3 regions of the Streptomyces sp. NPDC093591 genome follow, and region 2 is predicted to be linked to each of the others. Evidence: riboswitches for the same ligand, from Rfam matches in the RefSeq annotation. Region 2 holds a riboswitch; each other region holds the start of a gene.
What was found. A riboswitch is a leader RNA that binds a small molecule or an ion and turns the genes downstream of it on or off. The one in region 2 is predicted to bind cobalamin.
Positions count from the first base shown of each region.

Region 1: it holds a riboswitch for cobalamin, as region 2 does, so the genes downstream of both, ACIREI_RS06195 (prenyltransferase/squalene oxidase repeat-containing protein) here and ACIREI_RS43930 (cobalamin biosynthesis protein) in region 2, are expected to answer to the same signal.
Region 3: it holds a riboswitch for cobalamin, as region 2 does, so the genes downstream of both, ACIREI_RS18600 (energy-coupling factor ABC transporter permease) here and ACIREI_RS43930 (cobalamin biosynthesis protein) in region 2, are expected to answer to the same signal.

Region 1 covers NZ_JBIWIY010000002.1:640,480-650,424, forward strand. The annotation lists gene fxsT (FxSxx-COOH system tetratricopeptide repeat protein) at 1-2,228, shown strand, start outside; gene ACIREI_RS06180 (alpha/beta fold hydrolase) at 2,319-3,164, opposite strand; gene ACIREI_RS06185 (nuclear transport factor 2 family protein) at 3,753-4,220, shown strand; partial or broken gene ACIREI_RS06190 (phosphotransferase) at 4,222-4,866, opposite strand; cobalamin riboswitch at 4,897-5,041, shown strand; gene ACIREI_RS06195 (prenyltransferase/squalene oxidase repeat-containing protein) at 5,158-6,360, shown strand; gene ACIREI_RS06200 (SCO2322 family protein) at 6,363-7,013, shown strand; gene ACIREI_RS06205 (energy-coupling factor transporter transmembrane component T) at 7,013-8,116, shown strand; gene ACIREI_RS06210 (ABC transporter ATP-binding protein) at 8,113-9,822, shown strand; gene ACIREI_RS06215 (ECF transporter S component) at 9,819-9,945, shown strand, end outside.
Region 2 covers NZ_JBIWIY010000031.1:56,382-66,326, forward strand. The annotation lists gene ACIREI_RS43890 (hypothetical protein) at 1-120, opposite strand, end outside; gene ACIREI_RS43895 (VOC family protein) at 398-811, shown strand; gene ACIREI_RS43900 (hypothetical protein) at 824-2,230, opposite strand; gene ACIREI_RS43905 (alpha/beta hydrolase) at 2,438-3,565, opposite strand; gene ACIREI_RS43910 (class II aldolase/adducin family protein) at 3,726-4,457, opposite strand; gene ACIREI_RS43915 (lysozyme) at 4,675-5,424, shown strand; gene ACIREI_RS43920 (anion permease) at 5,600-6,838, shown strand; gene ACIREI_RS43925 (hypothetical protein) at 6,882-7,103, shown strand; cobalamin riboswitch at 7,228-7,371, shown strand; gene ACIREI_RS43930 (cobalamin biosynthesis protein) at 7,470-8,414, shown strand; gene ACIREI_RS43935 (cobyric acid synthase) at 8,411-9,922, shown strand; gene cobN (cobaltochelatase subunit CobN) at 9,919-9,945, shown strand, end outside.
Region 3 covers NZ_JBIWIY010000008.1:140,059-150,003, reverse strand. The annotation lists gene ACIREI_RS18630 (hemin ABC transporter substrate-binding protein) at 1-806, shown strand, start outside; partial or broken gene ACIREI_RS18625 (FAD-binding dehydrogenase) at 882-1,055, shown strand; gene ACIREI_RS18620 (APC family permease) at 1,075-2,550, opposite strand; gene ACIREI_RS18615 (ATP-binding cassette domain-containing protein) at 2,610-3,443, opposite strand; gene cbiQ (cobalt ECF transporter T component CbiQ) at 3,440-4,189, opposite strand; gene ACIREI_RS18605 (energy-coupling factor ABC transporter substrate-binding protein) at 4,196-4,570, opposite strand; gene ACIREI_RS18600 (energy-coupling factor ABC transporter permease) at 4,567-5,274, opposite strand; cobalamin riboswitch at 5,304-5,492, opposite strand; gene ACIREI_RS18595 (M55 family metallopeptidase) at 5,644-6,477, shown strand; gene ACIREI_RS18590 (M20/M25/M40 family metallo-hydrolase) at 6,470-7,774, shown strand; gene ACIREI_RS18585 (prolyl oligopeptidase family serine peptidase) at 7,780-9,744, shown strand; gene ACIREI_RS18580 (LD-carboxypeptidase) at 9,741-9,945, shown strand, end outside.

The DNA of each region.
Region 1 (9,945 bases), on a different contig from region 2:
CGGCCGGCGTCAAGGACGCGCTGCGTCTGGGCCGGCCCTACAGCCGCTGGTTGCTGATCCTCGATAACGTCGAACACGTGAACGATCTGTCCGACCTTCTGGTGAGCAGCAAGTCCGGCCACGTCCTGATCACCAGTCAGCGCTCCGAGGGCTGGGAACGGTATGCGGAGATCGTCGACGTCAGCGTGTTCGAACGCGATGAGAGCGTGGCGCACCTCAAGCGCAGGCTCACCGAGTGCAGCACCGAGGAGGCCGACGAAGTGGCCTCCGCCCTCGGCGATCTGCCGCTGGCCGTCGAACACGCGGCTGCCGTGCTCAAGGAGAGCGGCCTGCAGACCCACGAGTACGTCAAGCTCCTCGAGCGCCAGCCCGCCGCCGACACGGCCGGCCTGAGCCCCGACGACCGGCTGCTCGACGTCTCCAAGACCTGGAGCGTGGCCATCGGGCAGCTCAACAAGAACTTTCCGCCGGCGGTCCAACTGCTCAAATTGGCCGCCTGGTTCAGCCCGGAACCGATCTCCATGGATCTGTTGCAGAGCACGCAGATCGCACAGTCCCTGACCGGCCAGGACAGCGCGGGCGATCAGGAGTTCCGCCCGCGCGCCTTCGACAGCACGGAAATGATCGCCCGCGCGTTCCAGGAGCTGAGCCGGCTCTCACTCGCCACGGTGGACCGCAAGTCGCGCAGTCTCCGCGTACACCGCCTGGTGCAGATGTCGGTACGCCTGAACATGACGGAGACGGAGCAGGAGGCCACCCGGGACGTCGTGTTCCGCACTCTGGTGGCCGCCCGTCCCGAACAGGACGACCCCGAGGACCACAACACCTGGGACCGTTACCGCATCATCTGGCCGCACCTGGGAACTCCATGGGCCCTGACGGCGCCCGACTACGGCATCCGCAAGCTGATCGTGGACCGGGTGCGCCAGTTGCGCCGCCGTGGCGAGCTGAAGCAGGCTTACGACCTGAGCACGCGTGTTCATCAGGGCTGGGTCGAACGCAGCGGGCCTGACGAGCGCTGGGTGCTCCACATGGGCTTCCAGATCGCCAACATCCTTCGCGCCCAGGGCCGTTACCAGGAGGCCCTGGACCTGGGCATGGACGTACTGCACCGCCAGGAAGCGGTCCTGGACAGCCCGCACGATCTGCACATCCTCATGACGTCCGGCGGTGTGGCGGCCGACCTTCGAGGTCTGGGCCGCTACAGCGAGGCACTGGAACGCGACCGCCTCAACCACGAGCGGTTCCTCGAGCTGTTCGGCGAAGACCATCCGCGCAGTCTCATGGCGGCCAACAATTACGCCGTGTGTCTACGGGTGCTGGGACAGTACACGGACGCCCTGCGGCTGGACCGCACGACGATGGACACGCGGAGCAAGATCCTGGGCGCGGAACACGCCTGGACACGCGAATCAACCATCAGCTACGCCCGCGATCTGCTCGACTGCGGCGACTACACCGGATCCGAGCTCCAGTTGCGGCGCACCTACAGCCAATGCCTCGCCAACGAGCAGTTCGGCCCGTCCTCTCCCACCACCATCAACGCGGGCAAGGCGCTGTCGGGCGCCCTGCGCCAGCTGGGCCGGGCGCAGGATGCGGAGGAACTGACGCTCGCGGTGCTGTCCAGTCTGCCCGCCGATGAGGGGTCGGCCTCACCCAACCGGCTGCTGCTCCAGCTGAGCCTGGCCGGGGTACTGGGCGCGCAAGGCCGTACCGAGGAGGCCCTCGAACTGGCCCGCCGGGTCCTGGACGACTGCCGTCGCTTCTTCCACGACCAGCACCCCTATACGGCAGCCTGTTACGCAAACCTGGCCGTGCTGCTCTACACGGCCAACGAGGCGGCATCCTCCCTGGCACACGCCGAGCAAGCGGCGAGGGTCTTCGCGGAGATCTTCGACGACGACCACCCGTTCACGCTGATGTGTCGGATGAACCTGGCCAATGCCCAGGCCGCACTGGGGCAGCGTGAACTGGCCCGCGCCACCTACGAGGAGGTACTGGACCGGCTCCGCGATGTCCTCGACGACGACCAGCACCCCGCCCCACTGGTCTGCGCGGCCAACCTCGCGGTGGTCCTGAACGAGCTGGGAGAGGCCGAGGCCGCCGAACGGCTGCGTGAGGAAGTGCTCGGCGCGCTCACCGCCCGGCTCGGGGCCGACCATCCCCGCGCTTCGGCCTTGCGCGAGTGGAGCCGCTCGGGCTGGGAGTTCGACCCTCACCCGGTCTGATCCGATCCGATCTGCGAGGCGCTCGCCGTCCACCGGCGAGCGCTCAGCAGTGATCCGGAGCTCCCGCGAGCACGGCCGGGCGCCGAACCCCTACACGGCGGCCCCGAAGCGTTCGCGGGCACGGTCACGAAGCCAGGCGAGTATTTCGGGTACGGCCGGCAGCGCGGCGAAGTGGGCTGCCTCGGGTTTCAGCACGGCGGTCGCCGAGGGGATGCGGTCGGCCAGCCACCGGAAGTGGCCGACGGGCGAGAAGGTGTCGTACTCACCGTGCCACAGCAGCAGCGGCACCTCGACGATCTTGCCTGGCTCGAAGCCCCAGTCCCGCCGGAAGGAGAGCACGTCGTCGAGCCATCCGAAGGAGGAACGCACCACGCTGGTCTGGTAGTTGGCGAGCAGCAGACCTCGGATGCCGCCGTGCCCCACCACGGCCTTGTCGGCCGTGGGCATCTCCGGGGTCAGCAAGCTCAACAGCGATTCGGGATTGTCACGGATGGCATCCGCGTTGCTGGCCAAGTTGGCCTTGAGCCGGTCCAGGCACTCCACGGAGCCCTCGTCGAGTGCCGCGGTAGCGGCCTCGTAGGCGATGACGTTGGATTCGGCCATCCCCTCGAACCAGTCGAGCCCCTCGGCATCGGGAGGCGCGATGCTGACCAGCGCGGCGGCGCTCGCCACCCGGTTCGCAAGCAGCGCGGCACAGGCCAGCGCGTGCGGCCCGCCGCCGGAACGACCGACCACGGAGAAGTGGTCGATCTTCAGGTGATCGGCGATGGCCTCCACGTCCGCAGCGGCGTGATCGACGGTGCGGCCCTTCAACCGGTGTGATTCCCCGTATCCCGGCCGGTCGTAGGAGATGAGCCGGATGCCCAGTTTGTAGAGGTCGATGGCGCGTGGACGCGGTCCGACCCTGCTGCCCGGAGTGCCATGCAGCAAGAACACCGGGTGCCCCTTCGGGTCCCCCGACGTCTCGAAGGAGAGCAGCCTCCCACCATCGCCGCTCTCGACACTTCCCAACACCAGGTGTGCCTCCCGTCGCCAGCGCCGCGGCCGCCCGGAGCGGGACCCAGAGAACCAGCATCCCGCCCGTCAGGGCGCCAGTCGACACACAAACCAGCCGTCTGTAGCGACGGACCAAGGGTTTTCGTAAGACGCAATGTCATGGGGTGACGGTTGCGCGTCCCCGAGGGCCGCTCGCACCGACCAAACGGTAGAGGATTGCCGCCCTCCGCCGGACCATTCCAGCCATGTCAGGAGCCAATCGGCGCAAAGTGCACGTTTACTTTTGACAGCATCGTGATCACAACGGCCCAGGGCGGCGATCATGCGTGCCGTAGGTCGTACCCACATGATGGAGTCGCCCGACACACCGCGCATCCTGACGTCGCCCGATACCGGTCCATCCACAAAAGACAGACCGATTCCGCAGGGGGAATCAGGCACGCCCCATGGTGGAGCTCGGCAACACCGGTCGACCGCCAGGGGCGAAATCCAGCCGAACCGTGGCCCTCCGTCCGGCACGTTCAATACATGCCCATGGAGCACCTCGACTGCCTTGAGCACCTTCTCGCCGAACGCGCCTGCGAGCGCATCGTCGTCGACTTCGTCCACCGCCTCGACCTCGGCGAACCGTCCTCCGTCGCCGAGCTGTTCGCCGAGGACGGCACGTGGGAGTGGCCGGCGGGGGAGCGGCTCGTCCAGGGGCGGGGCGCGTTGCGCGCGTACTTCGGGTCCCGTCCCGCCGACCGTCTCTCGCGGCGCCTGATGTCCAACATCCTCGTCACGGTGACGTCCGCCGACACCGCGACGGCGACCTCGTACTTCACGACGTACCGCGTCGACGGCCACGAGGGCGGCCTGATCCCGCCGGGCCCCCCGGTGCAGGTGGGCCACTACGAGGACACGTTCCGCAGGTCGCCGGACGGCATATGGCTGCTGTCCGCCCGGGTCCTCCATCTGGCCTTCGGCGGACCCACCCCGCGCCCGCCCAGGCCATGAAGGTCCGGATCCACTCCTCCGCCTCGCCGAGCACTTCGACCTCGCGTGCCGTCATCGTCGGGTTGGCGGCGCGTCGGCGCAGGGCCTGCGTGAGGCCGTCCTCGGTGAGGTCGGAGGGGTCGGCGAGGAGGGCGGCGAGCATCGCGCGGACGGGTGTGGCGAACCGCTCGTCGGCCAGGGCGGCCTGCGCGAGGATCACCGCGGACATGCCCCAGTCCAGGCCCGGGTCGCCCTCCTGAGCGTTGGCCCAGTCAATGACGCGGGGGCCGTCCGGAGTGAGCATCACGTTGTCCGGGTGGAGGTCCAGGCGGACGACGCGCCCGGGGACGGCATGCAACCGCCGCAGGAGGCGGGCCAGGATGTCCCCGCCCTCACGCGGGTCGACCCGTCCCGCGAGGAAGGCCTCCAGCATCGTCGGGCCGTACAAACGCTCCATGACCAGCTCGTTCCGCGAGGAGTCGGCGAGCCGGACCGCCGGCACCGGGTAGCCGTGCGCGCGCAGCCGCTCCATCAGGGCGGCCTCGGCGAGTGAGTCGCTGTAGCCCTCCCGGTCGTGGCGCAGCACCCACGCCTCGTCGATCTCGTACACGGCGCACGCGCGCCCCGAACCGAGCAGCCGCCGCCCTGCCCTCGCCGTGATCCCCATGCGCCCGAACCTATCCCCCACACAGCCTCCCCTCAGCCGCTTCGTTACGGGCCGGTAGAGTGACGACGTCGTCATCACACCCGTACAGGGGGAAGCCGGTGCAAATCCGGCGCTGACCCGCAACCGTGAGCCACCTCGTGGCAAGCCGGATCGCCCCGTACGGATTCGTGACCGGCTCACGTGTCCCGGCAGCCGGCCGGAGCACGGCACCGTCGAGGTATACGGAGCCGAGCCGCCCGGGGGTCCCCCCTGTGCTGCCCGGTTCCCCTGAGGGAAGGGCACCCGCCGATCATGTACGTCCGCCGCAGCGCCGCGGCCCTGGCCGCCGTCACCGTGATCGGCACAGCGACTCCGCTCGCCCAGGCCGCCACCCCGTCCCCGTCCGCCTCGCTCCCCGCCGGGCTGTACGGCACCGCCGACCCGACGTACGACGGCGTCTGGCGGCAGTCGCTCGTGCTCATCGCGCAGAACCGCATGGAGCTGGAGCCCGCCGCCGAGGCGATCGAATGGCTGGCGGGGCAGCAGTGCGCCGACGGGGCGTTCGCGGCGTTCCGCGCAGCCCCTTCCAAGGCGTGTGACGCCAAGGTCATGGTGGACACCAACAGCACGGCCATCGCCGTCCAGGGCCTGGCCGCGGTCGGCGAGCACGACACCGGGGTCGAGAAGGCGGTGACCTGGCTGAAGTCCGTGCAGAACAAGGACGGTGGCTGGGGCTACACGCCCGGCGGGGCCAGTGACGCCAACTCGACCTCGGTCGTGATCGGCGCACTCAACGCCTTCGGCGACGACCCCGCCGAGGTCCGCAAGGACGGCAAGTCGCCCTACGACGCCCTGCTCAACCTGTCCCTGCCGTGCGCGAAGGGCGGCGCCTTCGCCTACCAGCCGGACAAGAAGGGCACGTTGTCGGCCAACGCGGACGCGACGGCGGCCGCCGTCGTCGGTGCCCTGGGGATGGGCACGCTGACGGCGCGGGCCGGTGACGAGAAGGACATCGCCTGCACCGACTCGACGGACCTCACCCGGGAGCAGGCCGCGGCCAACGGCGCCGCATACCTCGGCAAGGCACTTGAGAAGGACGGCCACCTGAAGTCCGCCCTCGCCGGAGCCGAGGACCAGCCCGACTACGGCAACACCGCGGACGCGGTCGTCGCGCTCGCCGTACAGGGTGGTGAGTCGGCCGCCCGCGAGCCCCTGACGTGGCTGGAGAAGAACGCCGCGGCCTGGGCGAAGCAGAGCGGCCCCGCCGCCTACGCCCAGCTGATCCTCGCCGCCGACGCGACGGGCGCCGACCCGCGTGACTTCGGCGGCACGGACCTGGTCGAGCGGCTCAACGCGCAGGGCCCCGCCCCGCGGACGGCGAAGACCGAATCGGCGAAGGCGTCGCAGCGGCAGGACGACGACAACGGCGTCAGCGTCTGGTGGATCATCGGCGTCGGCCTGGTCGCGGGCATCGGCGTCGGCTTCCTGATCAGCGGCCGCAACAAGGGCAAGTGACCGTGGTCCGACGTGCTTTCACCGCACTCCTGGCCGCGCTGGTCCTGCTGACCGGCGCGGCCCAGGCCGCCCACGCCACCGGCTACCGCTACTGGTCCTTCTGGGACCGCGACGGCGACACCTGGATCTATGCCACCCAGGGTCCCTCCCTCGCCCGCCCCTCCGACGGCGATGTCCAGGGCTTCCGCTTCGCGGTGAGCGAGGACTCCAAGGACGCGGCGAAGCCGAGGGGTGCGGCCGAGTTCGCGGTGATCTGCGCGAGGACGCCGGCGCAGGACGGCACGAAGCGGGTCGCCCTGGTCATCGACTTCGGTACGACGGCGGACGCCCCGTCCGACGAGACGCCCCCGGCGCGCCGTACGGCATGCGCCCGGGTCGCCCCCGACGCGAGCACGGCAGAGGCCCTGGCCGCGGTGGCCAAGCCCCTGCGGTACGACACGAACGCCCTGTTGTGCGCGATCTCGGGGTATCCGGAGAAGGGGTGCGGGGAGCCGGTGTCGGGGGGCAGGAAGCCCGCGGCAAGCGAGGACACGGCCACCGAGAAGCAGGACGAGTCGGAGGGCGGCCCCTCGCTGGGCCTACTGGCGGGGATCGCCGTAGTGGCCGTACTGGGAGCGGCAGCGGTCTGGCAGGCACGGCGGCGGCGGGCGTGATGGCAGGGCCACAGCTGCATCCCGGCGCCTGGTGGCTCTGGTCACTGGCCCTCGGTACCGCGGCCACCCGCACCACCAACCCGCTCCTCCTCGCCCTTCTCATAGCGACCTCCGCCTACGTGGTGGCGACCTGCCGCCCCGACGCCCCCTGGGCCCGCTCCTACACGGCCTTCGTCAAGCTCGCCCTCGCCGTCCTCCTCATCCGCCTCTTCTTCGCCGTGGCTCTCGGCTCCCCCGTCCCCGGCACGCACGTGATCGTCGCCCTCCCCGAACTCCCCCTCCCGCACTGGGCGCAGGGCATCCGCCTGGGTGGCAAGGTCACCGTCGAGACCCTCCTGTTCGCCCTCTACGACGGCCTGCGGCTGGCCACCCTCCTCATCTGCGTGGGCGCGGCGAACTCCCTCGCCCACCCCGCCCGCCTCCTCAAGTCACTTCCCGGCGCCCTCTACGAGATGGGCGTGGCGGTGGTCGTCGCCCTCACCTACGCCCCCCACCTCATCGCCGACGTCCAGCGCCTGCGCGCCGCCCGCCGTCTGCGCGGCCGCCCCGACACGGGCATCCGCGGCCTCCTGCACGTCGGACTCCCGGTCCTGGAGGGCGCGTTGGAGCGCTCGGTCGCCCTCGCCGCCGCGATGGACGCCCGCGGTTACGGCCGCGGCGCCGACGTCCCGCCCCGCGTCCGCCGTACGACGAGCGCGCTCACCCTCGGCGGCCTGCTCGGCGTCTGCGCGGGAACGTACGGACTGCTCACCGCCGAGGGTGCGACGTACGGCCTCCCTGTCCTCCTCTGCGGAGTCGTCGCCGCGTTGGCAGGGCTGCGGCTCGGCGGTCGCCGTTCCCTGCGCACCCGTTACCGTCCGGACCGCTGGGACGCCCGCGCCTGGCTGGTCGCCGGTTCCGGCGCGGCGGTCGCCGCCCTGCTGGCCCTCGCCGCCACCCGCGACCCGGCGGCCCTGCGCCCCGGCGTGATCCCCCTCGTGGCCCCCGCCCTCCCCCTGTGGCCGGCGGCGGCCGTCCTCCTCGGCCTGCTCCCGGCGTTCATCAGCCCCGCACCCCGCAGTCCCGCACCCCGCACTGCCGCCACCCCCAAGGAGCCGTCGTGATCCGCTTCGAGAACGTGTCGGTGACCTACGACGGCGCCCCCGAACCCACCGTCCAGGGCGTCGACTTCGAGGTCCCGGAAGGCGAACTGGTCCTCCTCGTCGGCCCGTCGGGCGTCGGCAAGTCCACCGTCCTCGGCGCGGTGAGCGGCCTCGTGCCGCACTTCACCGGCGGCACCCTGCGCGGCCGCGTCACGGTGGCCGGCCGTGACACCCGCACCCACCGGCCGCGCGAACTCGCCGACGTGGTGGGCACGGTGGGCCAGGACCCCCTCTCCCACTTCGTGACCGACACCGTCGAGGACGAACTGGCCTACGGCATGGAGTCCCTGGGCCTCGCCCCGGACGTCATGCGCCGCCGCGTCGAGGAGACCCTCGACCTGCTCGGCCTCACCGACCTCCGCGGCCGCCCCATCGCCACCCTCTCCGGCGGCCAGCAGCAGCGCGTCGCGATCGGCTCGGTCCTCACCCCCCACCCCAGCGCCCTGGTCCTCGACGAGCCCACCTCGGCCCTGGACCCCGCCGCCGCCGAGGAAGTCCTCGCGGTCCTCCAACGCCTGGTCCACGACCTCGGCACCACGGTCCTGATGGCCGAACACCGCCTGGAGCGCGTCATCCAGTACGCCGACCAGGTCGTCCTGCTGTCCGCTCCCGGCGAGGCCCCGGTCCTGGGCACCCCGGCGGAGGTCATGGCCGTATCCCCGGTGTACCCGCCGGTCGTAGCCCTCGGCCGCCTGGCGGATTGGTCCCCACTCCCCCTGACGGTGAGGGACGCGCGCCGCAGGGCGGCAGACCTACGGCAACAACTTGAGGAACGGGACGACATCGCCCCCCAGGGGCGCGGGGCTGTATTTGATTTGCGGCTACCGCCGCGTGGGCGCGACCAGCCACAACAAGCCCGCAGCCGCCAACAACCCACACCCCCCGACCCATTGGGCGAGAAAACCACCCCCCGCCGATGGTTCAAGCGCAGGCGCACCCCCACACACCCCTCGTCCTGCGCAGCCGAAGTACAAGCCCTCGCGGTAACCCGCGACCGCGTCCAAGCCCTACGAGACATCAACCTCACCGTCACCCCCGGCGAAACCATCGCGGTCATGGGCCGCAACGGCGCCGGAAAGTCCACCCTCCTCAACACCCTCGTCGGCCTCATCGAACCCTCCGCCGGCTCGGTCACCCTCGGCGGAGCCGTCGGCCTCGTCCCCCAGGAACCCCGCGACCTCCTCTACACCGACACGGTCGCCGCCGAGTGCGCGGCCGCCGACGCCGACGCGAGCGCGGCGCCCGGCACCTGCCGAGCCCTGGTCTCCGAGCTCCTCCCGGACATCTGCGACGACACCCACCCGCGCGACCTCTCCGAGGGCCAGCGGCTCACCCTCGCGCTGGCCGTCGTCCTGACCGCCCGCCCCAAGCTGCTCCTCCTCGACGAACCGACCCGCGGCCTCGACTACGCCGCGAAGGCCCGCCTCGTCACGCTGCTGCGCGGCCTCGCCGCCCAGGGGCACGCCATCGTGCTGGCCACGCATGACGTGGAGCTGGCCGCCGAGCTCGCGCACCGTGTGATCCTTCTCGCCGAGGGCGAAGTGATCGCCGACGGCCCGACGGCGGAGGTCGTCGTCTCCTCCCCGTCCTTCGCCCCGCAGGTCACCAAGATCCTGGCCCCGCAGCGGTGGCTCACGGTCGCGCAGGTACGGGAGTCCCTGGCATGACCGGCAACCCCACTCCCCAGGCCCGGCCCGTCCGCCTGGGCCCCCGCTCCGTCGCCGCCCTCGTCCTGGTCAGCGTGGTCGGCGTGGCCGCACTCGGCTGGCCCTTCCTCTCCCCGCCCACCT
Region 2 (9,945 bases):
GAGGAGGGCCAGGACCGTCGGCAGCAGCCGGGAGCGCGTGGCCGCGGGGGGCTCGAGGGGCCCGGGAGCGGCACCGGGAGTCGCGGTCGCGTCGACCGCCTCGACCGGCAGAGCGGCCATCACGCCCCCTTGGAGCCCGTCTCGGAGCCTTCTGGGCCCGTCCCGGAACCCGCTTCCAGCGGACCCGGCGCAGAGCGTAGTCACCCCCGCGGCGAGTGGCGGGACTTGTCGTCGGGACACGGCGAGGGGGCCCCGGCCTGTCCCCCGCATGGCGGCCTCGGCTCGCGGGCCGTTGTCAGTGGTCGCTGCAAGACTGGCTGCGGGTCGGAATTCCGGCGGTCGACAGCGAGGATCACGAGCAGGGGTCACTGCGAGGGATCACGAAGGAGTGATCGGCATGGCGGGCACGAGCGGTGGGCGTCCGAGCATCTACCCGACGCTGCTGTACGCGGACGCGAAGGCGGCGATCAAGCAGCTCACGGAGGCCTTCGGCTTCACGGAGCTGGCGGTGTACGAGGCCGAGGACGGCTCGGTGGCGCACGCCGAGCTGGTGCAGGGCAACGGCGCGGTGATGCTCGGTTCGAAGGGCACCGGCAGCGCCTTCGACAAGGTGATGAAGGACGCGGGCACCACCGGGGTGTACGTCGTCGTGGACGACGTCGACGCACACCATCGACGGGCCGTTGAGCACGGCGCGGAGATCCTGATGCCCCCGACGGACCAGGACTACGGCTCGCGGGACTACATGGCCCGGGACGTCGAGGGCAATGTGTGGAGCTTCGGCACCTACGCCCCTGAGATAGAGGGCTGAAGCCGGTCCGGCTCAGTTCCCCCCGGTGTGCACCTGGAAGGCGGCGCGGCGTACGGCCTTCGCGAGCGCCGGGTCGGGGTGCGCGGCGGCGAGCGCGACCAGCACCTGCACGGTGCGGGGGTGGCCGACGGCGCGCACCTCGTCCAGGAGCATCGGCACCGTCGGCTGCACCGCGGACTCCAGGTGCCGCACGAGCATCGGGGCCTCGCCGTGGTCGGCGACGGCGGCGGCGGTGTCGACCCAGAGCCAGGTGGCCTCTTCCCGGGTGAGCACCTCGTGCGCGTCCTCGGGGTCGACGCCGTCGTGCTCGGCGAGCCACAGCAGGGCGTACGGCCGCAGCGTCGGCTCGTCGTGGACGGCGCGTACGTCGGGCTCGGCGGGGGCGCCGACGACGCGCAGCGCCTCGAAGGCGAGGCCGCGCAGCAGGGCGTCGTCGCCCCGGGCGGCGTCGAGGAGTTCGGTGACGGCGCTGCCGACGGGGCGGGCGGCGAGCCAGGCGCGGTACTCGTCGCGGGCGGCGTTCGGGCGGAGCTGGGCGCAGCCGCGGAGCATGTCCTCGGCCGCCTGCTCGATGTTCCCGGCGGGGCTCTGGGCGGCGACGCAGATCTGCTCCAGCTTGACCCAGACCGCCCAGTTGCCGAGGGGGGTGAGCGTGGCCTGGCCGTCGCCGTAGGTGAGGGCGCCGACGGAGGCGAGGGCGTGCAGGGCCCAGTCGAGGAGGGGGGCGAGAGGCGTGTCCTCGACGGCGGGCGCGTCGGCGACCGGCTCCGGCTGCGGACCGTAGGGGATCTCGCAGCGCTCGGTGCGCAGTTCGGTGACCCGCTGCTCCAGCAGGTCCAGGAGCTGCTCCACCGGGACCGGGCCGGCGGACAACTGCAGGAAGGAGAGGACCTGGGGCATGGCCGAGACGACGTCGGCCACGGCGGCGGCGTGCTCGTGCTGTTCGGGTTCCGGGTGGGCGAGCGACCAGGCGTCGAAGAGGGCGACCCAGCCGCGCAGTACGGCGCTGTCGTCGCGGTCCCAGGCGCGCAGCCGCCAGCCGGGGCGGGCGCTGTCGCCGTGCACCTCGACGAGCCCCGCGAGGCGGGCGGTGTCCCAGTCGGCGCGGACCTGAGCGACGGTCAGGCCGAGATCCTGGGCCGCGCGTTCGGCGGTCGCGTCGGAGAGGGTGCCCTTGCCGTCGGGGTGGCCCACGTCACGGCCGGGGCGCAGCGCGGCGTCGGCCCAGTGGGCGACGCGGGCCGCGCCGGCCAGACCGGAGCGAGCCATTCTGGCCAGCTCGGACCGGGCCGGGGTGCCCTCCGGGGGACGGGGCGCGGGGCGGCGTGGGCGCCGCTGGTTCACTGCTCTGGGGGCGGCGGCCAGGGGTCGCGGGCGGACGAGTCGAAGCCTGGAGTCGCGCGGGATACGGGACGTCACGGGTGCAGTCTTCCGGTTGACGGTCCGAAAACCCAAACGGAATGTCACGAGGGGCGACGGGGATGGCCAACGCACGGGGTCCCGCGGGCGGCGAGGGACTCATAACAGGCCAGTGGTACGGGGTTAAACGGAATCTGTGGCACCGGTGCGGGGAGGAGGTGGGGCGCGAGGTCGGAGCAGGGGTGGAGGGATGTCGCTTCGGCCGTGTCACATGAGCGGTGTGATGAAGCGGCGCAGGGACTCCTCGTAGGACTCGGGGTCGGCGTTCCACATGGCGGCGTGGGGAGCGTTCTTGACCGTGTTGAGGGCCACCAGGTTGGGGTGGGCGTCGGCCAGCCGGCGGGAGAGGGCCCAGGGGGCCACCCTGTCGTCGGGGCCGTGGAAGATCAGGGTCGGCACCGTGAGGCGGTCGGGGGCGCCGGTGTCGGTGCCGCGGCCGGTGTTCAGGCCGGTGCGGCCCTGGGCCGCGCGGACGGCGAGCGGCAGCAACGCGCTCGGCGTGTGGCGGGCCGTGGCGAGGGCGCGCAGGGTGGCTTCCCAGCTGAGCACCGGGGAGTCCAGGACGAGGCCCGAGACATGGTCACGCAGCCCCGAGTGCGCGGCGGCGCGCAGCGCCATCGTCGCGCCGGTGGACCAGCCGAGCAGGACGAGCTGCTTGGCGCCGTAGCGCACGGCGTAGCGCATGGCCGCGTCCAGGTCGCGCCACTCGGTCTCGCCGAGGTGGTTCAGGCCGTCCGGCGGGCGGGGGGCGCCGAGGTCGCCGCGGTAGGCGAGGGCGAGCACCGGGAAGTGGCGGCCGTTGAGGAACTCCATGACGTTCATGGCGTGTTCGCGGGTGGTGCCGAGGCCGTGCACCGCGATGATCCAGGTGTCGCGGGCGCCGGGGACGAACCACGCGGGCAGGGAGCCGAGTTCGCCGGGGATGTCGACGTCGGCGTGGTCGAGGCCGAGGGCGGCGCTCGGGTTGCCGACGTGGACGTTGGGGGTGAGCCAGACGCTGTCGCCGGGTCGGAGGGTGCCGTGCGTGACGCGTTCCAGGCGGCGTACGACGGTGTCGGCGGAGTGGTTCGCCGCGGCGAGGACGGGGCCGACGACCGCGTGTGAGCCGTCGCCGGAGAGGCCGTAGGTACCGGGGCGCAGGGAGGCCAGGTCGCGGGTGAGCGCGATCTGGCCGGCCGCCGTGGCGTGCACGGTGAGCCTGGGTTCGGTGGGCAGGGGCCTGCCGGGCGGCGCCTTCAGGGCGGCGCCGCTGGCGAACCGGCCGGCGGCGACGCTCGCGGCGCCGGCGGCGAGAGCCACGGTGACGGCAGCGGCCGTCGTTTTGACAGTGCGCACGGGTCCAGTGTCCGGGCGGACCCGAGGACAGGCCAGCGGACGGGCGACTTGGAGTGAGATCCCCGGCCCCTTCGACCCCGCGTACTGGGGGCTGCCGCCCCCAGACCCCCGCTTCGGCCCTTAACGGGCCTCGTCCTCAAACGCCGGACGGGCTGCGGTGTCACCCCCGCTGGCCATACCCCCGAAGTTTCTCCCCCGCCTCCGCCACCTGCCCCTCCGACAGCAGCGTCGGCGCGAGACCCGGCACCGAGGACGCCGTGAGCCACAGGCGGGACATCCACTCCAGTTGGGCCGTGCGGTCGTAGGCCTGGTCCAGGGTCGTGCCGTAGGTGATCGTTCCGTGGTTCTGGAGGAGGCAGGCGGTGCGGTCGGTGAGTGCCTGGAGCATGTTCTCGGCCAACTCCTGGGTGCCGTACGTCGCATACGGGGCAACCCGGACGGGGCCGCCGAGGGCGCCCGCCATGTAGTGGATCAGCGGGAGCTCCGGGACCAGGGTCGAGACGGCCGTCGCGTGGACCGCGTGGGTGTGGACGACGGCGCCGGCGTCCGTGGCGCGGTAGACGGCGAGGTGCATGGGCAGCTCGCTCGTCGGCACCAGCGCGCCCAGCACCTGCCTGCCGTCCAGGTCGACCCCCGTCACGTCCTGCGGCGTCAGGCGGTCGTACGGCACTCCCGACGGCGTGACCAGCACCGTGTCACCGACGCGCACCGAGACGTTGCCGGACGTGCCGACGACCAGCCCCTCGGACACGGTCCGGCGGGCCGTCACCACGAGGGACTCCCAGGCGTCCGCCTCCTCGGGGCGTACACGCCTGCCCCACGGCTCCCCCACTTCCTGTGCACCCTCCCGCGCATCCCGCGCGCCCCGCTGGTCCCGCTGCTCCTCAGCCATACGGCGATCCTGCCAGCCGGGGCCGGCCGGGACCGTGACGCGGCCTCAAGTCGCGACCGCGTCGGGGCACTTTAGGGCGGAAGACGGACGTCCGGAAGTACACATATGCGGATACATCATCCCCTCCCCATGCTTGGCCGGGGATCGATCGGCATTCAATGAACGTCCAGTAATCTCTGGGGGATTTGTCGTGCACGTCGCCATTCCGGGGGGAAATATGGCTCGTGATCGCAAACCGTCCCGCCACCGCTCCCGCCTCATAGCGGCATCCGTGGCAGCGCTCGCCCTCGGGGGGACCGCACTCGCCGAGATTCCGGCCGCGGCGGCCGGCAAGCCCAAGGGACATGACGTCTCGTCCCACCAGAAGAACGTCAACTGGCAGAGCGCGAAGGCGAAGGGCGCCAGGTTCGTCTACGTCAAGGCGACGGAGTCCCACACCTACCGCAACCCATACTTCAGCCAGCAGTACAACGGCTCCCGCAATGTGGGTCTGATCCGCGGCGCGTACCACTTCGCGCTGCCGAACAAGTCGTCGGGCAAGGCGCAGGCGGCGCACTTCGTGCGCAACGGCGGCGGCTGGAAGTCGGACGGCTGGACTCTGCCGCCCGCGCTCGACATCGAGTACAACCCGTACAGCAAGCACAAGTGCTACGGGCTGAGCAAGGCGAAGATGGTCAGCTGGATCCAGTCCTTCAGCAACGAGGTGAAACGGCTGACCGGTCGCCGTCCGGTGATCTACACCACCACGCACTGGTGGAACACCTGCACCGGCGCCAGCCGCGCCTTCGCCTCGAATCACGCACTGTGGATAGCCCGCTACGACTCCGCGACCGCGGGGGCTCTGCCGGCCGGATGGCAGTTCTGGACCATCTGGCAGTACGACAACGGCAGCGGCAGCCTGCCGGGTGACCAGAATCTCTTCAACGGGTCGATGACCCAGCTGAGGAAGTTCGCCCGGGGCTACTGAGCCTTGCGGCGTCTGGGCCGCGCGATGACCGACGAGACCGACGGAGCGGCGATCTCCGCTTCCGTCAGAACAACCCCCTCCACAGGACACCGTGCGGCCTGCCCCAGTTCATCTTCCGTTCACTCAGGTTACCTACGTTCGTCCGGACAATGACCTCGAACGATTGCCTGGGTAAATGGAAAACTTCTCGCTGATCCTCGCGATTGTGGTGGTAACCGCACTCGCGTTCGATTTCACGAACGGTTTCCACGACACCGCCAACGCGATGGCCACGACCATCTCGACCGGTGCGCTCAAGCCCAAGGTCGCGGTGGCCATGTCCGCCGTGCTGAACCTTGTCGGCGCCTTCCTCTCCGTGGAGGTCGCCAACACGATCTCCAAAGGTCTCGTCGACGAGACCGGCATCCGTCCCGAGGTCATATTCGCCGCCTTGGTCGGCGCGATCCTCTGGAACCTGCTGACCTGGCTGGTCGGACTGCCCTCCAGCTCCTCGCACGCCCTCATGGGCGGCCTGATCGGCGCCACCATCGCCTCGGCCGGCGTCGGCGCGGTCCACGGCGACGTGCTCGTCACCAAGGTGCTGATCCCGGCGATCGCCGCCCCGCTGGTCGCCGGCATCGCCGCGCTGCTGGCCACGCGCCTGACGTACTCCCTCGGCAAGAAGGCCGACGGCAACGCCTCCAAGAAGGGCTACCGCGCCGGCCAGATCGCCTCCGCCGGCCTGGTCTCGCTGGCCCACGGCACGAACGACGCGCAGAAGACGATGGGCATCATCACCCTCGCCCTGGTCGCCGGCGGCACCCTCGCCCCCGACTCCGACCCGCCCATGTGGGTCATCCTCTCCGCGGGCATCGCCATCGCGCTCGGCACCTACCTCGGCGGCTGGCGCATCATCCGCACCATGGGCAAGGGCCTGACCGACCTCCAGCCGCAGCAGGGCTTCGCCGCCCAGACCAGCGCCGCGACGGTCATCCTGGCCTCCTCCCACCTGGGCTTCTCCCTCTCCACCACGCACTCCGTCTCCGGCGCGGTGATGGGCGCGGGTCTGGGCCGCAAGGGCGGCGTCGTCCGCTGGTCGACGGCCACCCGCATGTTCGTCGCCTGGGGCCTCACGCTCCCGGCCGCCGCACTGGTCGGCGCGCTCGCCGAGTACGTGACCGGCTTCGGCGCCTGGGGTACGGCCCTCGTCGCGATCTTCCTGGTCGCCTCCAGCGCCGCCATCTGGAAGATCTCCCGCCGTGAGGTCGTCGACCACACGAACGTCAACGAGACCGACGAGCCGGCGGGTGTCGTCACCACGGCGATGGCCGCCGTGACCCCGCCTCCCACGGGCGGCTCGGTGAGCGAGGAACTGGCGGCCACCATCCCGGCCCCGTCCTCCGAGCCGACGCCTTCGCAGACCACCACGGTCTGACACCCAGCCGCTTACTCACCCCAGTTACCCAGGAAGAAGAATCATGAAGATCGACTGGGCGGCCCTCGGCTCCGTCTTCGGCGTCAGCCTCGTGGTCACGGTGGCCCTGGTGGGCCTGTTCACCCTCGGTATCGCGGGCCTGTCCCGCCAGGAGAAGGCCTCGGCCCAGGGCGGCTCGGCGGCCCTCGCGGTCACCGGCGCGTACGCGTGCTTCGCGGCGTGTGCGGCGGCTGTGACCTACGGCATCTACCTGATCGTGGCCTGACGCATCCGGCCTCCGCGTCCGCCCTGCCCGCCTCCGTCTCACGACGGTGGCGGGCAGGGCGCTTTTCCACCCCGGTGTGGGGTTCTGCACACTCCGCTGTCGCAGGTCAACGGCAAGTTGACGCCCCTTCCAACCCCGTGGTGGACTTCCGGAGCCATGTACGGCGGCAGAAGAGGAAGCCGGTGAAAGTCCGGCGCGGTCCCGCCACTGTCACCGGGGTAGAAAGCCCCGGGAGCCAGGAACTCTCGCCGCCGGTCTCGTCGAACCAGGGCGTGGACACCCTGAGTGAGGACATAACGCGATGCTCGCCTGCCGATCGACATGCAGTATCAGACCCGCGTCTGACCCCACGGTCGGCTGACCCCGATGCGTGCCGATCGCGTCTTCGCGTACGGCGCCGCCGCCGGACTCCTCGGTGACCTGCTGCTCGGCGACCCTCGCCGGGGGCATCCGGTCGCCGCGTTCGGGCGTGCCGCCGGCGCCGTGGAGCGGGTGTTGTGGCGGGACCACCGAGGGTGGGGCGCGCTGCACACCGCCGTGTGCGCCGGTGGCGCCGTAGCGCTCGCAGCCTTCGCCGCTCGTGCCGTACGTACCTCTCCCGCCGCCTCTCTCGCGCTGACCGGCGCCGCCACCTGGGCCGTCGTCGGGGGGACTTCGCTCGCCCGGGAGGCCCGGGTCATCGGGCGTGCCCTGGAGGCCGGCGATGTCGAGGCGGCCCGGGCGCGGCTGCCGCATCTGTGCGGGCGGGATCCGCAGGCGCTGGACGCGGACGGGATCGCCCGGGCCGTGGTCGAGTCCGTCGCCGAGAACACCTCCGACGCGGTCGTGGGGGCGCTGGTGTGGGGGGCCTTGGGAGGAGTGCCGGGGCTGGTCGGGTTCCGGGCCGTGAACACGCTCGACGCCATGGTCGGGCACAAGTCGCCCAAGTACCGGCGGTACGGGTGGGCTTCGGCCCGGCTCGACGACGTCGCCGGGTGGCCCGGGGCGCGGCTCACCGCCGTGCTCGCGGCTGTGGCGGGGGGCGATCCGCGGGGGGCCGTGCGGGCCTGGCGCGCCGATGCCGCCAAGCATCCGAGTCCCAACGCCGGGCCGGTCGAGGCGTCGTTCGCCGGTGCCCTCGGGGTGCGGCTGGGCGGGACCCTGTCGTACCGGGGGCGGGTCGAGCACCGGCCCGTGCTCAACGGCGGTGCCGGGCGCGCCGTCGTCACCGGCGACATCGAGCGTGCCGTACGTCTCTCCCGGCGCGTCGGTTGGCTCGCGCTCGGCGTCAGTGTCGCCGCGCGCCGCATCGTGAAGGGGCGTACGTCATGACGGGCGGTGGGCTTCTCGTCGCCGGTACCACCTCCGACGCCGGCAAGAGCGTCGTCACCGCCGGGATCTGCCGGTGGCTGGTGCGGCAGGGGGTCAAGGTCGCGCCCTTCAAGGCGCAGAACATGTCCCTCAACTCGTTCGTGACGCGGGAGGGGGCCGAGATCGGCCGGGCGCAGGCCATGCAGGCGCAGGCCTGCCGCGTCGAGCCGACCGCGCTCATGAATCCCGTACTGCTCAAGCCCGGTGGCGAGCAGAGCAGTCAGGTCGTGCTCATGGGCAAGCCGGTCGGGGAGATGAGCGCCCGTGGGTATCACGGCGGTCGGCAGCAGAAGCTGCTCGGGACCGTGCTCGACTGTCTTGCCGAGTTGCGGGGCACGTATGACGCGGTGATCTGTGAGGGGGCCGGCTCTCCCGCCGAGATCAATCTGCGGCGGACGGACATCGTGAACATGGGGATCGCGCGCAATGCGCGGCTGCCCGTGCTCATCGTCGGTGACATCGACCGTGGCGGGGTCTTCGCCTCGTTCTTCGGGACGGTCGCGCTTCTGTCCCCCGAGGACCAGGAGTTGGTCGCCGGGTTCCTCGTCAACAAGTTCCGGGGGGACGTCTCGCTGCTCGAACCCGGTCTCGACATGCTGCACGGCCTCACCGGCCGGCACACGTACGGCGTCCTGCCCTTCCAGCACGGGCTCGGCATCGACGAGGAGGACGGGCTGCGGGTGTCCCTGCGGGGCGCGGTGAGGGAGTCGCAGGTCTCCGCGCCCGTCGGCGAGGACGTGCTGCGCGTCGCCGTCTGCGCCATCCCCCTCATGTCGAACTTCACCGACGTCGACGCGCTGGCGGCCGAACCGGGTGTCGTCGTGCGGTTCGTGGACCGGCCGGAGGAACTCGCCGACGCCGATCTCGTCGTGATTCCGGGGACCCGGGGGACGGTCAAGGCCCTGGAGTGGCTGCGGGAGCGGGGACTCGCGGACGCGCTGGTCCGAAGGGCCGCCGAGCAGCGGCCCGTTCTCGGCATCTGCGGCGGCTTCCAGATCCTCGGCGAGCACATCGAGGACGAGGTCGAGAGCCGCAAGGGGCAGGTGGAAGGGCTCGGTGTCCTTCCCGTGCGGGTGCGGTTCGCGCGCGAGAAGACCCTCACCCGGCCGGTGGGGGTAGCCCTCGGCGAGCCCGTCGAGGGGTACGAGATCCATCACGGGGTCGCTTCCATGGCCGGCGGCGAACCCTTCCTTGACGGCTGCCGGGTCGGCCAGACCTGGGGCACGCACTGGCACGGCTCGCTGGAGTCGGACGGTTTCCGGCGGGCCTTTCTGCGTGAGGTGGCGGCCGCCGCGGGCCGTCGCTTCGTGCCGGCCGCCGACACGTCGTTCGCCGCGCTGCGCGAGGAGCAGCTCGACCGGCTCGGCGACCTGATCGAACAGCACGCGGACACGGACGCGCTCTGGCGGCTCATCGAGTCGGGCGCGCCGCAAGGACTGCCTTTCATTCCACCGGGAGCGCCCGCATGAGCACTGTGTTGTTGTTGTCGACC
Region 3 (9,945 bases), on a different contig from region 2:
ACGGGCGCGAGGTGACGGTGAAGGACGCCTCGCGCATCCTGCCGCTCAACGGGGGCGTCGCGGAGATCGTGTTCACGCTGGGCCTCGGTGACCGTGTCGTCGGCCGCGACATCACCGCCACCTTCGCGGAGGCGAAGAAGCTCCCGCAGGTCACCAAGGCGCACGACGTGAGCGCGGAGAGCGTGCTCTCGCTGCGGCCGACGGTCGTGCTGGCCGACACCGACACCGGCCCGGCCGAGGCCATCGACCAGATCCGCGACGCCGGCGTCCCCGTCGTCGTACTGGACCCGGCCACCGAACTCGCGGACGTCACCACGCGCACCACCCGCATCGCCGAGGCGCTCGGCGTCCCCGACGCGGGCAAGGCACTCAACAAGCGGATGAGCGACGAACTCGCCGCGGCCCGCGCCGCCGTACCCGACGGCAGTAAGCCCAAGGTCGCCTTCCTGTACATGCGTGGCAGCGCGGCGGTCTACCTGATCGGTGGCAAGGGCTCGGGCGCCGACTCGCTGATCGAGGCGGCGGGGGCGGTCGACGCGGGCAAGGAGGCCGGGCTGGACAAGCCGTTCACGCCGATCACCAGTGAGGCCCTGGTGCGGGCGCAGCCGGACGTGATCCTGATGATGACCAAGGGGTTGGAATCGGTCGGCGGCATCGACGGGCTGGTCGACATCCCGGGGATCGGCCAGACGCCGGCGGGGATGAACCGGCGGGTCGTGGACCTGGAGGACGGGGTGTTGCTGGGGTACGGGCCGCGGACGCCGTTGGTGATCGACATCCTGGTCGACCGCCTTCATCGGGGTTGAGGTCAACTTCCCGGCGGGCCCGGGAAGTTGACGGCCGCAACACCTGGCGGCCTCGAAACCCCCTGGGCCACCGCCGTCGCCGGCATGAACGAGCTGACCGGTGACAACCTGATCGATCTCGCCGACCTCAGGCAGCAGATCGAGGCCCGCGACCGCGAGATCGACAACCCCTACACCAAGGACGTCCAGGTCATGGGCATCCGCAACGCGCTCGCCCACGGCCGCACGGCGGGGCGGGCGGCGGCAGCGGCGACGGCGACCTGAGGGCTCACGGGCCGACCACGCCGGGGCGTTCCGACCAGAAGGCGGGAGCCACCAGCCGCCACACGGCCATGAGGAGGACGCCCGTGGTGGTGATGCCGATGCCGATGACGAGTGGGGGACCGAGTCCGAACCAGGAGTCGCCGCTGTAGGAGTTGGCGGGGTCGGACATGTCGATGACCGATTCCACCAGCAGCCAGGCCAGCAGCACGGCACCGACGAGCGGACCGAGGCCGATCAGGACGAAGTGGTGGACGCTGCTGGTGAGTTGGCGGCGGTAGTACACGGCGCAGGCGACACCGGTGAGCGCGTAGTAGAACGCGATCAGCAGCGAGAGCGCGGTGAGCGAGTCGAACAGCGCGTTGGCACTGATCTCGTTGACGACGAGATACCAGGCGATGGCGATGGCGGCGACCCACCATGTGCTCACGTCAGGGGTGCGGAAGCGCGGGTGGATGCGGGCGAAACGCGCGGGCAGCGCATGACGGCGCGCCATCGACAGTGCCGTACGGGACGCCGGGATGATCGTCGTCTGTGTCGACGCCAGCGCGGACGTGGAGACCGAGAGCAGCACCACCCAGTCCCAGCCGCCCATCGCCTCGCCGGCGAGCAGGGCGAAGACGAACTCCTCCTCGGCCGCGTTCTCGGCCAGGTAGGCGGTTCCGGCGTAGGCGACCACGGCGAAGCCCACCGCCACATAGGTCACCAGCAGAATGACCGTCGACCACACGGCCGCCCTGCCGGGGGCGGTGGCGGAGTCCTCCACCTCCTCGGTGAGATTGACGGCCGACTCCCAGCCCCAGTAGATGAACACGCCGAGCAGCAGGGCCCCGGTCAGGGACGCCCCGCCGGCTCCGAAGGGGTCCAGCCAGCCGATCGACGGTTCGACGGAGCCGAGCGTGCCGGTGTCGGCGTAGACCCGGTACAGCGCCACCACGGCGAAGGCGAGCAGACAGACGACCTGGGCGGTGATCAGGACGTTCTGCACCTTCGCCGACACCTCGGTGCCGATGACGCACACGGCCGTCATCAGCAGGATGACCAGCACCGTCAGCAGCCGGCGCACGGCGTCGTTCTCGGCCCAGCTGTCGAGGCCGAAGGCGAGCAGGGCGAAGGTCACGGCGACGTCCGCCAGTGATCCGACGACCAGCACCCCGGTCATCGTGATGGCCCAGCCGCCGAGCCACCCGGCCCACGGCCCCATGGCCCGGGTGACCCAGGAGAAGGTGGTGCCGCAGTCCTGGTCGGCCTTGTTGAGGTAGAAGAAGGCCGATGCGATCAGCAGCATGGGCACGAAAGACGCCAGCATCACGCCGGGGGCGTGGATCCCCACCAGTGCCACGACCGGGCCGATGACCGCCGCCACCGAGTACGCCGGGGAGGTGGAGTTGAGTCCGATGACGAGCGCGTCGACGAACCCGATCGCATCGGGCTTCAAGCCGGCGGACGGGGGTCGCCCCGCGTCCGCGATGTCGTCGGCCATATTCCTTCACTCCCTTTAGTACGTGGATCCATACAACAGGGAGTAAGGAGACATTCAGGTCATTGAACGAGCGCGGCCAGGTCCTCGGCGGTGGAGGGACCGGCTGCCGCCTCGGACAACAGCCCTTGTGACCGCAGGAGTTGGGCCGCCGCCACCCCCCACGGCAACCGCAGTCCGGCCTGCCGCAGCAGATCGGTGCGGACCAGCATCTCCGGCGCCGGACCGGTGCGTGCGCCGGACGGGGTGAGGAGCGCCGCGTCGTCCGCCCAGCGCAGGGCCAGGTCGACGTCGTGGGTGGCCATGACCACCGTGGTGCCGCCCGCGCGCAGCCCGTCGAGGGTGGCCAGCAGACGCTCCTGGCCGTCCGGGTCGAGCCCGGCGGTCGGTTCGTCCAGGATCAGCACCCGCGGCCGCATCGCGACGGCGCCCGCGATGGCGGTGCGCTTGCGCTGCCCGTACGACAGCAGGTGCGTGGGCCGGTCGGCCAGCGCGGTGATGTCCAGGGCGGCGAGCGCCTCGTCGACCCGCGCGCGCACCTCGACGTCGGGCAGACCGAGGTTCAGCGGGCCGAAGGAGACGTCCTGGGCGACGGACGCGGCGAAGAGCTGGTCGTCGGGATCCTGCACCACCAGCTGAACGGTCGTACGCAGCCGGGTCAGGCCCTTGCGGTCGTAGGCGACCGGCGCACCCTCCACCGTCAACTGCCCGTCGCGCGGGCGAAGTCCGCCGCTGAGCAGCCGCATCAGCGTGGTCTTGCCACTGCCGTTGCGGCCGAGCAGCGCCAGCGCGCGCCCCTCGCGGACGTCGAAGTCGAGGTCGCTGAGCACGACGGGGCCGTCCTCGTAGGCGTAGGACGCGCCCCGCAGGGCGACCAGTGCGGTGGGCTCGCTCATGGCAGGGCCTTTTCCAGTACGAGGGTGAGGGCGGCCAGCGCTGCGAGGAGCGCGCAACTCACGGCCGTGAAGCGGACGGAGACCCGGGCCTCGGGCACCAGGACGCGCAGGGTGCCGTCGTAGCCGCGCCCGGCGAGCCCGGCCTGGAGACGGGTGGCCCGGTCGAAGGCCCGCACGAAGGCGGTGGCCCCGAGCCCGGCCAGGGAACGCCACTCCGCGGCCCGGCTCATGTGCCCGAGCCGGGCGGCCTGGGCCTCCCGGATACGGCGCATGGAGTCCAGGAGCAGGAAGCTCATGCGGTACGTCACCAGGGCGACGTCCACGACCGGCGCGGGCACCCCGGCCTTCACCAGGCGGGGCAGCAGGTCGGACATCGGGGTGGTGAAGGCGAACAGCAGCACCCCGAGCGAGGCGGCCGAGGTACGCAGCAGCAGCTCACCGGCGCGCAGCGGACCGTCGTCGGCGAGGGACACGAAGCGCTCCGGCCCGCCGACCTGGACGAGCAACGTGACCGCGCCGGTCACGCAGAAGCCCAGCGGCACGCGGTAGGCGCGCCACAGCCGACGGCCGGGCACGCCCGCCGGTCCCAGCAGCACTATGACTGACGTCAGGAGCACCAGGGCCGCGCCCGGCCAGGGCGGCAGCGAGATCGCGAGCACGGTGAGACCGAGCCCGAGCACGGCCTTGTCCACGGGGTGACGGCGGCGCCAGCGACTGCTGTGCGCCGCCGCGTCGATCGGCAGCACGGGAGGTCAGGCCCTTTCGGCCGTGGATTCCCCGGCGGTGTCACCGGCTGCGCCGCCGGTGTCCCCCACCCGCTCCAGCGCCCGCTGTTCGCCCTGCCGCCGCCCCCGGTGCAGACCGAAGTAGTAGGCGAGGACACCGGCGCCGAGGGCCGCCTGGAGGGCGAAGAGCGCCGACTCGATCTCCCCGGACGGCGGTTCGTACAGCGGCGAGAACCAGGGCTTGTAGTCCGGCTCGATCTCGGTGATCGCGGTCTCCGCCTCGGCGTCGGCGCCCGTGAACGGCTCCTCCTTGTGGTCGCCGAGGCCGAGGGCCAGCGGCAGCACGGCGAGGGCGGCCACGACGAGCAGCAGCAAGAGGTTGATCTTCGTGTTCCTGCTCATCGGGCCACCGCCTCGGTCTCGGTCCCGGACTGCTTCTTGTCCTTGGTGAGGAGCACGCCCAGCCGGGTCAGTTCCCCCTTGCTGGACTGCACCAGCAGCCGCATCACGAGCACCGTGAGCAGGCCCTCGCTCACCGCGAGGGGGATCTGGGTGACGGCGAAGATGGAGCCGAACTTGCCGAGCGCGCCCAGGAATCCGCTGCTCGGGTCGGGGAAGGCGAGCGCCAGCTGGACGCTGGTGACGCAGTAGGTGGACAGGTCGGCGACGAACGCCCCGAAGAACACCGCCACCATCAGCGGCACGTCGTACCGCCGCAGCAGTCTGTACAGGGCGTATCCGGCCCAGGGCCCGACGATCGCCATCGAGAAGACGTTGGCGCCGAGCGTGGTCAGGCCGCCGTGCGCGAGCAGCAGCGCCTGGAAGAGCAGGGTGATGGTGCCCAGGACCGCCATGATCGGCGGCCGGAACAGGATGGCGCCGAGGCCGGTGCCGGTGGGGTGGGAGCAGCTGCCGGTCACCGAGGGCAGCTTCAGCGCGGACAGGACGAACGTGAAGGCCCCGGAGGCGCCGAGGAGCAGTGTGCTCTCGGGGTGCTCCCTGACCTCACGGGTGAGTGAACGGACTCCGTGGACGACGAACGGCGCGGACGCGACGCCCCAGGCGACGGCGTGCGCCGGAGGCAGGAAACCCTCGGCTATGTGCATGGCTCAGCAGACCCTCTCCAGCACCTCGTGGATGGTTGACGCGCCTTGGCCGGTCTCCTGGCTGACGGGTACCACCGCCCGTGCTCCGCCTTCCCGGGTCCCGAAGGTCCCAGTGGCTGCCCGTTCGAGGGCTGGAGCCGGACTTCCCGATTCACAGTGGCGAGGGCCGCACCGGCATCACACCGGATTTCCCGTTCACCAAGGCGTGGTGACAGTAGTGCCCGCACAGGGTGGCTGACAAGCGCGCCTCGGGGGCTCGAAAGGGGCGCTCGCCGCTCGTCAGGCGCCTGCCGCAAGGACGGGACCCGCCCTCGATACGGCTCTCCGACTCGTAGGAAGTTCCCTCGCCGGCGCGTAACGTGAATCCACATGAAGATCCTCATCAGCGCCGACATGGAGGGCGCCACCGGAGTGACCTGGCCGGCCGACGTGCTGCCCGGAACGCCCCAGTGGGAGCGGTGCCGGGGGATGTTCACCTCGGACGTCAATGCCGCGGTGCTGGGGTTCTTCGACGGCGGTGCCGACGACGTCGTCATCAACGAGGCGCACTGGACCATGCGCAATCTCCTGCTGGAGCGGCTCGACGAGCGGGCGGAGATGCTCACCGGCCGGCACAAGGCGCTGTCCATGGTCGAGGGCGTCCAGCACGGCGACGTGGACGGCATCGCCTTCGTCGGCTACCACGCGGGCGCCGGCATGGAGGGCGTCCTCGCGCACACCTACCTCGCCAACTCCATCACCGGGGTGTGGCTGAACGACGTGCGGGCGAGCGAGGGGCTGCTGAACGCGCATGTCGTCGCCGAATACGGCGTGCCCGTCGTGCTCGTCACCGGCGACGACGTGGCCTGCGAGGACGCGCTCGGGTACGCGCCCGGGGCGCTGAAGGTCGCCGTGAAGGACCACGTCTCGCGGTACGCGGCCGTGTGCCGTACGCCGGCCAGGACCGCCGCCGACATCCGGGCCGCCGCCAAGGAGGCCGCCGCGCTGGCGGTCCGTCAGGCGCCGGTGAGCGGCGGGCCCTTCACCGTCGCCGTCGAGTTCGACGCCGAGCATCTCGCCATGGCCGCCACCGTCGTCCCCGGCGTCGAACGGATCGGGGAGCGGAAGGTGGCGTACACCAGCGAGCGGATGTACGAGGGAATCCGTACCTTCAAGGCAGTGACCACGATCGTCTCGGCCGCGGTGGAGGAGCAGTATGGCTGACGGGCAGGCACTGGACGAGGTCGTGACGTTCACCTCCGACCTCATCCGCATCGACACCACCAACCGGGGCGGCGGCGACTGCCGGGAGCGGCCCGCCGCCGAGTACGCGGCCGCGCGGCTGGCCGAGGCGGGCCTGGAGCCCACCCTGCTGGAGCGCACGAGCGGCCGTACGAACGTGGTCGCCCGGATCGAGGGCACCGACCCGTCGGCGGACGCGCTGCTCGTGCACGGTCATCTGGACGTGGTGCCCGCGCAGGCGGGGGAGTGGAGCGTGCACCCCTTCTCCGGGGAGATCCGTGACGGGGTCGTGTGGGGCCGGGGCGCGGTCGACATGAAGAACATGGACGCGATGGTCCTCGCGGTCGTCCGGGCCTGGGCGCGGGAGGGCGTGCGGCCCCGGCGGGACGTCGTGATCGCGTTCACCGCCGACGAGGAGGCGAGCGCCGAGGACGGCTCCGGATTTCTCGCCGACCGGCACGCGGGGCTCTTCGAGGGCTGCACCGAGGGCATCAGCGAGGCCGGTGCCTTCACCTTCCACGACGGCGGCGGGCGGCAGATCTATCCCATCGCGGCCGGGGAGCGCGGCACCGGCTGGGTCCGGCTCACCGCCCGCGGGCGGGCGGCGCACGGCTCCAGGCCCAACCGGGAGAACGCGGTCACCCGCCTCGCCGCCGCCGTCACCCGGATCGGCGCCCACGAGTGGCCGCTGCGGCTGACCCCGACGGTCCGCGCCGCCCTCGCCGAACTCGCCGCGCTGTACGGCCTGGAGGCCGACCTGGACGACGTCGACGGGCTGCTGGAGAAGCTCGGGCCGGCGGCCGCGCTCGTCGAGGCGACCGTCCGCAACAGCGCCAACCCGACGATGCTGGAAGCCGGTTACAAGGTCAACGTCATCCCGGGGGAGGCCGTGGCCCATATCGACGGCCGCTATCTGCCGGGCGTCGAGGACGAGTTCCGCGCCACCCTCGACGAACTCACCGGGCCCGACGTGGAGTGGGAGTTCCACCATCGCGAGGTGGCCCTCCAGTCGCCGGTGGACTCGCCGACGTACGCCAGGATGCGCGCCGCCGTCGAGGAGTTCGCGCCCGAGGGGCACGTGGTGCCGTACTGCATGCCCGGCGGCACGGACGCCAAGCAGTTCTCGCGGCTCGGCATCACCGGCTACGGCTTCTCCCCGCTGAAGCTGCCGGACGGCTACGACTACGGGGCCATGTTCCACGGCGTCGACGAGCGGGTGCCGGTCGAGGCGCTGCACTTCGGCGTCCGCGTACTCGACCGGTTTCTGCGGACGGCCTAGGGGAGTTGAGGCAGACGGTGCGGACGCTGGCGTACGGTTCCTGGCCCTCGCCCATCGACGCGGCCCTCGCCGCCAGGCACGACGGGCACCCCGAGTACGTGGGCTTCGTCGGCGACGAGGCGTGGTGGACCGAGCCCCGGCCCACGGAGGGCGGGCGGCGCACCCTGGTGCGGCGACGGGCCGACGGTGTGGAGGAGTCGGTGCTGCCCGCGCCGTGGAACGTGCGCAGCCGGGTCGTCGAGTACGGCGGACATCCCTGGGCGGGCGTGGTGGTCGACGGCAGGCCGCTCGTCGTCTTCGTCGACTTCGCCGATCAGCGGCTCTACCGGTACGACGAGGGCGGCGAGCCGCGCCCGCTCACTCCCGTCTCCGCGGTGGGCGGTGGACTGCGCTGGGTGGAACCGCAGGTGCGACTCGAACTCGGTGAAGTGTGGTGCGTGCTGGAGGAGTTCACCGGCGAGGGCCCCACCGATGTGCGCCGCGTCCTGGCCGCCGTCCCGCTGGACGGCTCGGCGGCCGGGGACCGGGACGCCGTACGCGAACTCACCGACGACCGGCACCGGTTCGTCACCGGGCCGCGGCTCTCGCCCGACGGGCGGCGCGCGGCGTGGCTCGTCTGGGACCATCCGCGGATGCCGTGGGACGGTACGGAGCTGCTGGTCGCCGAGGTCGGCGCCGACGGCACGCTCGGCGGCCCGCGGACCGTCGCCGGCGGGCCGGAGGAGTCCATCGCGCAGGTGGACTGGTCGCCGGACGGCCGGCTGCTGTACGCGAGCGACTGCAGCGGCTGGTGGAACCTCTACCGCGACGGCGAGCCCCTGTGCCCGCGCGAGGAGGAGTTCGGCGGGCCGCTGTGGAAGCCCGGCCTGCGCTGGTTCGCCCCGCTGGCGGGCGGACTGATCGCCGTCGTGCACGGACGCGGGTCGACCGCCCTCGGGGTCCTGGACCCGGAGACCGGCGAGATCGTCGACGCGGCGGGCCCCTGGACGGAGTTCGAGCCCACCCTCGCGGTGCACGGCGAGCGGATCGTCGCCGTCGGCGCCAGCCCGCGCAGCGCGCACGAGGTGGTCGAGCTCGACACCTGTACGGGCCGGGCCAGGGTCATCGGCGCCGAGCACGACGACGCCGTCGACCCCGCCTACTACCCCGAACCGCAGATCCGCACCTTCACCGGCCCCGCCGGAGACGAGATCCACGCGCACATCTACCCGCCCCACAACCCCGGCTGCGTCGCCCCCGGCGGCACCCCGCCGCCGTACGTCGTCTGGGCGCACGGCGGGCCGACCGGCCGGGCGCCCCTCGTGCTCGACCTGGCCATCGCCTACTTCACCTCGCGCGGCATCGGGGTCGCGGAGGTCAACTACGGCGGCTCCACCGGCTACGGCAGGGCCTACCGCGACCGGCTGCGCGAGCAGTGGGGCGTGGTCGACGTCGAGGACTGCGCGGCCGTCGCGCTCGCCCTCGCCGACGAGGGCACCGCCGACCGGGACCGGCTCGCCATCCGCGGCGGCAGCGCGGGCGGCTGGACCGCGGCGGCGTCGCTCACCACGACCGACGTCTACGCCTGCGGCACGATCCTCTACCCCATCCTCGACCTGGCCGGCTGGGGCGCCGGAGAGACCCACGACCTCGAGTCGCGGTACCTGGAGACCCTGGTCGGCCCCCTCGCCGAGGTACCGGCTCGCTACGCGGAACGCTCGCCCGCCGCACACGCCGACCGTCTCACCGCGCCCTTCCTGCTGCTGCAGGGCCTGGACGACGTCATCTGCCCTCCCTCCCAGTGCGAGCGGTTCCTGGCCCGTCTGGAGGGCCGCCGGGTGCCGCACGCCTACGTCGCCTTCGAGGGGGAGGGCCACGGATTCCGGCGGGCCGAGACCATGATCCGCGTCCTGGAGTCCGAACTCTCCCTGTACGCTCAGGTCTTCGGACTGCATCCGACCGGCATCCCGAAGCTGGAGCTCGCCAAGTGAACGCGCCCGTACGGCCACTCGTACGACCGTCCCGACTCGCCCCCGGCGCCCGCGTGGCCGTCGTCGCCCCCAGCGGGCCCGTGCCCGAGGAGCGGCTGCAGGCAGGCCTCGACGTGCTGCGGGGCTGGGACCTCGACCCCGTGGTGGCACCCCATGTGCTGGACCGGCACGGCGAGTTCGACTATCTGGCGGGCACGGACG